Regions from separate parts of the Caulobacter sp. CCNWLW153 genome, predicted to be linked through region 2. Evidence: riboswitches for the same ligand, from Rfam matches in the RefSeq annotation. Region 2 holds a riboswitch; the other holds the start of a gene.
The links. Region 2 has a riboswitch for glycine ahead of gcvT (glycine cleavage system aminomethyltransferase GcvT). Riboswitches for the same ligand answer to the same signal wherever they lie in the genome.

Region 1: another riboswitch for glycine. It lies ahead of V6S85_RS13730 (TonB-dependent receptor domain-containing protein); the one in region 2 lies ahead of gcvT (glycine cleavage system aminomethyltransferase GcvT).

What each region holds. Positions count from the first base shown of each region.
Region 1 covers NZ_JBAKFV010000008.1:32,919-36,296, reverse strand. Annotated here, with positions in the region: gene V6S85_RS13730 (TonB-dependent receptor domain-containing protein) at 1-1,521, opposite strand, end outside; glycine riboswitch at 1,658-1,750, opposite strand; glycine riboswitch at 1,754-1,842, opposite strand; gene V6S85_RS13725 (ABC transporter substrate-binding protein) at 2,109-3,185, opposite strand; gene V6S85_RS13720 (response regulator transcription factor) at 3,243-3,378, shown strand, end outside.
Region 2 covers NZ_JBAKFV010000015.1:37,749-41,126, forward strand. Annotated here, with positions in the region: gene V6S85_RS20985 (site-specific DNA-methyltransferase) at 1-842, shown strand, start outside; gene V6S85_RS20990 (hypothetical protein) at 853-1,245, shown strand; glycine riboswitch at 1,437-1,528, shown strand; gene gcvT (glycine cleavage system aminomethyltransferase GcvT) at 1,687-2,799, shown strand; gene gcvH (glycine cleavage system protein GcvH) at 2,815-3,180, shown strand; gene gcvPA (aminomethyl-transferring glycine dehydrogenase subunit GcvPA) at 3,356-3,378, shown strand, end outside.

The DNA.
Region 1 (3,378 bases), on a different contig from region 2:
GAAGGGCTCGCCGCGCAGGCTGAAGCCGCCGACGTCGATCTTGCTGGTCTCGCGCATGCTGGGCGTGCCGGTGACATAGGCAATGGCTTCGGCCGACGGCGCGCCTTCGCCGAACAGGTTGATCGGCACGCAGTTGCTGGTCGGGTCGGTCAGGGCGACGCGGCAGACAGCCTGGCCGGTGGTCGGGCTGATCACCGAGTCCACGGCGTTGGCGTAGTTCTGGGTCAGCAGGAACCCGGGGGTGTCGATGTTGTTCTCGTTCTCCCCGTGGCTGTAGTAGGCGCTCCAGCGCCAGCCGTCGCCGAACGCGCCGTCCAGGGCGATCGTGCCTTGGGTCGCCACGCGCTCGAAGTCGATGGTCGAGTACGACAGGTCGCTGTTGAAGCGGCCCATGGTGAACTGGGTCTCGCCGGCATTGGCCAAGGCAGTGCGCACGGCGGTCGGCAGGAAGGCGTTGTCGGCCTTGATCGTCAGGTTGCCGCGGTTGTGGTCGCCGAACCAGACGTAGTCGTTCCACATCCGCGAGTGGCGCAGCTCGGCGGTCAGCTTGACGCTGTCGGTCAGGTCGTAGGTGACGCTGGCCATGGTGGCGTAGCGGCGCTGGGGCGTGACCAGCGGCGACAGGTCGTCGTTCGAGGGGCCTTCCCCGCCGATCGAGTTGGCGCCGCTGACCGCGCCGTAGTCGAAGTCGCGCAGGCTGCCGTCGGGGTTGAAGGCCTTGCCCTTCAGCACGCCCGACATGATCAGGCCGCCATAGGCCGCGTTCGAGAAGCCGACGTCGGGCGCCAGCTTGTAGCGGCCGTCGCCGTTGGGAACGGTGGCCCAGCGGCCGATGTTCGGACGGCTGTTCTTGGGAACGACGCCTTCGTTGTTGAGGAACTCGCCGCCGATGACGAAGTGGCCGCGGCCGTCGGCGAAGCCGGTGCCCCAGGCGCCTTCGACGCGCACCTGCTCGGCGTCGTCATAGGACGAGATCCCGCCCTCGACGCCCAGCTTCCCGCCGGTGAAGTTGCGGTCGATCATGATGTTGGCCACGCCGGCCACGGCGCCCGAGCCCCAGGCGGCCGAGGCGCCGCCGGTGACGACGTCGACGCCTTTCACCAGGACGCTGGGCACCACGTTCAGGTCGTTCTCGCCCGAGAAGCGGCGGCCGTCGATCAGCACCAGGGTGCGGCTGATGCCCAGGCCACGCAGGTCGAGCGGCGCGTTGCCGGCGCCGGTGTTGGTGCCGGTGGTCTGGGCCGAGGTGGTGGCGCGGAACTGCGGCAGGTCGTTCAGGGCCGCGGCGATGTTCGGACGCGCGCCGACGGCGAGGTCGGCGTCGGTGACCCGCACGGTCGGGGTCGGGGCCTGGAAGCCGGCGCGGTCGATGCGCGAGGCGGTGACGACGATCTCGCCGACGCTGTCGTCGGCCTTGTCGCCCGAGGTCTGGGCCAGGGCGGCGCCGTGCAGGGCGAGCGCCGCGGGCAGGATGCTGGCGCCGATCAGCAGGGCGCGGCGGGAGTGACGTGAAAATGCCAAGTGAGATCCCCTCTCAAACATGCAGTCGACAGTCGCCCCCGCCCCGAACGCCCATGAACTGGACGATCCAGGAGCCGCGATCCGCCACCGGCGCACGATGCGCCGCCCGCCAGATCGCAAGGCGTTCCTCTGCCCCCGCTGTCCTGTTGGCCTGAGAGATTCGGAACGCGACCGCGCCCTTGCTCCTTCGGCGAGACGCTCCTCTGGGAGGCGCGCCTGCTTTCCAGCGTCCTTGTGCTCCGCGGTCCTTTTGCCTGAGCGTTTCCGGGGCGGTTGCGCCTTCGGCGTCGGGTAGAACCTGATCTCTTCCGCAAGAGCAGGATCAGTTAGGCCGGGCGTTCCGATGTCGGCAAAACCAGAGGAGACGGCATGTTTTCCTCGCGTGCCGGCCGGTGCGCGGGCACGTTCTTCCTGGCGATCAACCCTGGGGGTTCCGCCATCGCGCGTCGGTTTCAGCCGATCGGGGGCGCGTGACAGGTCGGTGACAGCTTCGCGGCGCGGGCGCACGGCGCAAAAATGGGCTGGCGCTCGGCCCAGCGGGCCGATTTGCACAAATAAAGATCACATATTGCCCAAAACGAGAGCAATCAGTCTCGATTACCCCGGGCGCGACGCCAGCGCGCCAGCATGTCCGCCCGCCGTCCCTGGTCGAAATTGGCCAGCAGGGCCGGCCCGACCCGGATCGGCCGCCCGCCCGGCGGCGGGGCAGCGCCCAGCCCCTCGCGGATCGGCGTCAGCCGCGCCTGCGCCAGACGCCGCTGGCCCTCCTCCGACATCAGGTAATCGAGGAACAGTCGCGCGGCCTTGGGGTGCGGCGCGGCGCGGGTGATGAACGCCACCCGCGCGATCGACAGATAGTAGTCGCTGGGCACGACATAGCCGATGTCCGGCCCCTGCCCTCGCGCCCACCAGTCGGCGTAGGAGCGGTTCATGTCGTAGGCCAGCAGGTGCTTGCCCGAGGTGACGCTGGCCAGGATCGGCGCGCCCGGCACGTAGAGGCCAGGATCGGAAGCCGCCAGGGCGTCGTAAAGCGCCCAGGCGTCCGGATAGACCAGGGTGTCGCTGGACAGGTAGAGAAAGCCGACCCCGCTCTTTTCGGGATCGTACATCGCCACCTTCCCGCGCCAGCGGGCCGGGTCGTCGCGCAGGGCCGCCAGCAGCGCCGCGTGGCTGCGCGGCACGTCCTCTTCCTTCAGCAGGCGCTTGTTGTAGGCGAAGACGATCGGCTCGGCGGTGACCCCGAAACCCTGGTCGCGCCATACCGCCCAGGCCGGCAGGTGACGGGCCTCGGGGCTGCGGTAGGTCTGGGCGTAGCCGTCGTTGATCAGCTTGACCTGGATGTCCATCGACGAGCTCCAGGCCACGTCGGCGACCGGTGCGCCGCTGTCGGTCTCGGCCATCACCCGCGCCTGCAGCGGGCGGGCGGCGACCTCGACCATGGTCAGCTTGATCTTGGGAAAACGCTTGCGGAACCCCTCCGCCACCGGACCGTAGACGCCGGTGTTTACATAGACGACGACCTCGCCCTCGCGCTGCGCGCCCATGACGTCCCAGCCGCTGGTCGCCTGGCCTTCGACGCGCGGCGCGCACCCGGTCGCCAGCGCGGCCAGCCCTGCCGCGCCGATCAGGCCCAGCGCCCGGCGTCTCTTGACCTCGACTGTCAATCGGCGTCGGATGGTCGGCGCTCCCCTCGTTTCGCGTCGTGACCCGCTACATCCCCGATGAAGATACTCGTTGTCGAGGATGATCCGCCTCTGCGCCGCTCGCTGACCGCCACCCTCGAGAGCGAGGGCCACGAGGCCGTCTGCGCCGAGACCGGCGAGGCCGCCCTCGCCCTGGCCCTGCCCGGCGACTTCG
Region 2 (3,378 bases):
TCAAGGACGACGGCGCGATCTGGGTGATCGGCAGCTACCACAACATCTTCCGCGTCGGCGTGGCGGTGCAGGACCTGGGCTTCTGGATCCTCAACGACGTCATCTGGCGCAAGACCAACCCGATGCCCAACTTCAAGGGCACCCGCTTCGCCAACGCCCACGAGACCCTGATCTGGGCCTCCAAGAGCCAGAACGCCAAGCGCTACACCTTCAACTACGACGCCCTGAAGATGGCCAATGACGAGGTGCAGATGCGCTCGGACTGGACCATCCCGCTGTGCACCGGCGAGGAGCGCATCAAGGGCGCCGACGGCCAGAAGGCCCACCCGACCCAGAAGCCCGAGGCCCTGCTCTACCGGGTGATCCTGTCGACCACCAAGCCGGGCGACGTGATCCTGGATCCGTTCTTCGGCGTGGGCACCACCGGCGCCGCCGCCAAGCGCCTGGGCCGCAAGTTCGTCGGCATCGAGCGCGAGGCCGAATATATCGAGCACGCCAGGACCCGCATCGCCCAGGTGACGCCGATCGCCCCGCAGGACCTCGAGGTCATGGGCTCCAAGCGCGCCGAGCCGCGCGTGCCGTTCGGCACGATCGTCGAGGCCGGCCTGCTGCATCCGGGCGACACGCTCTACTGCGCCAAGGGCGCCCACGCGGCCAAGGTGCGCCCCGACGGCTCGATCGCGGTCGGCGACCTGACCGGCTCGATCCACAAGATCGGCGCCATGGTGCAGTCGGCCCCGGCCTGCAACGGCTGGACCTACTGGCACTTCAAGACCGACGCGGGCCTGGCCCCCATCGACGTGCTGCGCGCCCAGGTGCGCGCGGCCATGCCGCACGCCTAAGATATCAGGCGTGAAAGAAGGCCCCATCGGCGTTCGCCGCTACTGGACGATCGGCTGCCTGGCCGTCGTGCTGACCATGCTGTGCACCTCGGCCCTGCCCGACAAGGCCGGCTTTCCGCTGAACCTGGCGGGCCCGCTGGTGCAGATCGTCGGCTGCGCCGTCCTGGTGCTCATCGGCCGCCGCCGGCTGGGCGGCAAGGCCAACCTGGCCTTCATCGGCCCCGCGGCCGGCGCGATCATCGTCTGGGGCGTCTATCTGTGGACGGCGAGCTCGGGCATGGGCCCGACGGCCGGACCGGCCGCCTGGCTGGGCGTCACCCTGCTGGGCGTGGCCATGGGCGCGACACTACAGTTCCTGGTGCTGGGCTTCGTGGGCCAGGGCGGCGCGGTGAAGAAGGGCTGAGCTCCCTTCTCCCCTTGCGGAAGGTGGCGGCCGAAGGCCGACGGATGAGGGGTCTAAAGCCCTCTCCGCCAACGTCTGAGAGACCCCTCACCCGACCCGCCGCGCGGGCCACCCTCTCCCACAAGGGGAGAGGGATCCGGCGGACGACTCCGCCGCGCTTGACTCGCCGCCGACCGTCGCTCATTGAGCCCCTGACCCTCGCGGGAGACGTCGGGATTCGTGTCCCGAGGCCGAAGGCGCAACCGCCCCGGAAACGCTCAGGCAAAAGGACCGCGCGGGTTTAGGAACGCTGGAAAGAAGCCGCTCGAAAGGGCGGCTCGCCGAAGGAGCAAGGCCACTCTCAAGCAGAGGCCGGAATCTCTCAGGCCAAAGGGACAGCGGGGGCGCGACCAACCGGCGGAAGCCGGAACCGTCGCCGACCCCGTTTCGGAGCCCCGCCGCGTGTCCACCGACGATCTCAAGAAGACCCCGCTGTTCGACGCCCACGTGGCGGCCGGCGCCCGCATGGTCCCGTTCGCGGGCTATTCCATGCCCGTCCAATACAAGGACGGCGTGCTGAAGGAGCACCTGTGGACCCGCGAGCATGCGGGTCTGTTCGACGTCTCGCACATGGGCCAGGCGCGCATCCGGGGCGAGAACCCGGCCAAGAGCTTCGAGAAGGTGGTCTCGGCCGACTATCAGGGCCTGAAGGCCGGCAAGCAGCGCTACGGCGTGCTGCTGAACGCCGAAGGCGGCGTCATCGATGACCTGATGACCGCCCGCCCCGACGACGACGGCCTGTTCGTCGTGGTCAACGGCGCCTGCAAGGACAACGACTACAAGATCATCGCCGAGGCGCTGGCCGGCGAGGCCACGGTGGAGCGCCTGGAAGACCGCGCGCTGCTGGCGCTGCAGGGCCCTGAAGCCGCCGCCGTGCTGGCCGCCCACGTGCCGGAAGCCGCGCAGATGGTGTTCATGGACGCCAAGGCCCTGACCGCCTTCGGCGTCGATGCGATCATCTCGCGCTCGGGCTACACCGGCGAGGACGGCTACGAAATTTCCGTGCCCGCCGACGCCGCCGCCCGCATCTGGAACACCCTGCTGGAAGACGAGCGCGTCAAGCCGATCGGCCTGGGCGCCCGCGACAGCCTGCGCCTGGAAGCGGGCCTGCCGCTCTACGGCCACGACCTGGACGAGACCGTCTCGCCGATCGAGGCCGGCCTGAACTTCGCCGTCGGCAAGAGCCGCCGCGAGGCCGGCGACTTCCTCGGGGCCGAACGGATCGCCAAGGAGCTGGCCGGCGACTTGGCCCGCGTCCGCGTGAACCTGAAGGTGCTGGAAGGCGCCCCGGCCCGCGAAGGCGCCGAGATCGCCGACGCCGACGGAAACGTCATCGGCAAGGTCACCAGCGGCGGCTTTGGTCCCAGCTTCGGCGGCGCCATCGCCATCGGTTTCGTGCCCCCGGCCCACGCGGTGATCGGGTCCACGCTGAAAGTCATCGTCCGGGGCAAGCCGGCGGCCGCAGAGGTCGTCGCCTCCCCGTTCGTTCCCACCCGTTACGTCCGCAAACTCTAGATCCAGGGCCAGACCATGCGCTTCACCAAGGACCATGAATGGGTCGCCGTCGAAGGCGACATCGCCACCGTCGGCATCACCGCCTACGCCGCCGAGCAGCTGGGCGACGTGGTGTTCGTCGAAGTTCCGGAAGTCGGCAAGACCGTGGCTCAAGGCGAAGGCCTGGCCGTCGTCGAGAGCGTCAAGGCCGCCTCGGACGTCTACGCCCCGGTGTCGGGCGAAGTGGTCGAGGCCAACGCCGAGCTGGGCGATGCGCCCGAGACCGTCAACGCCCTGCCGGAAAGCGGCGGCTGGTTCGCCAAGCTGAAGCTGTCCAACCCGGCCGAGGTCGACGCCCTGATGGACCGCGACGCCTACGAGGCGTTCCTGGCGACGCTTTAAGGAAGAACCCTTCCCCCTTGATGGGGGAAGGGCAGGGTTGGGGGTGACCCCACCGACTCTAGACTTGGAGCGTGGCGGACGCCGAAACCGCTGACACTTTCGGCTGCCACGCTCTGGAGACACCCCCATCCCCGCCCCTTCCCCCATCAAGGGGGAAGGGAGAAGGACCTGATTGATGCGCTACCTCCCCCTGACCCC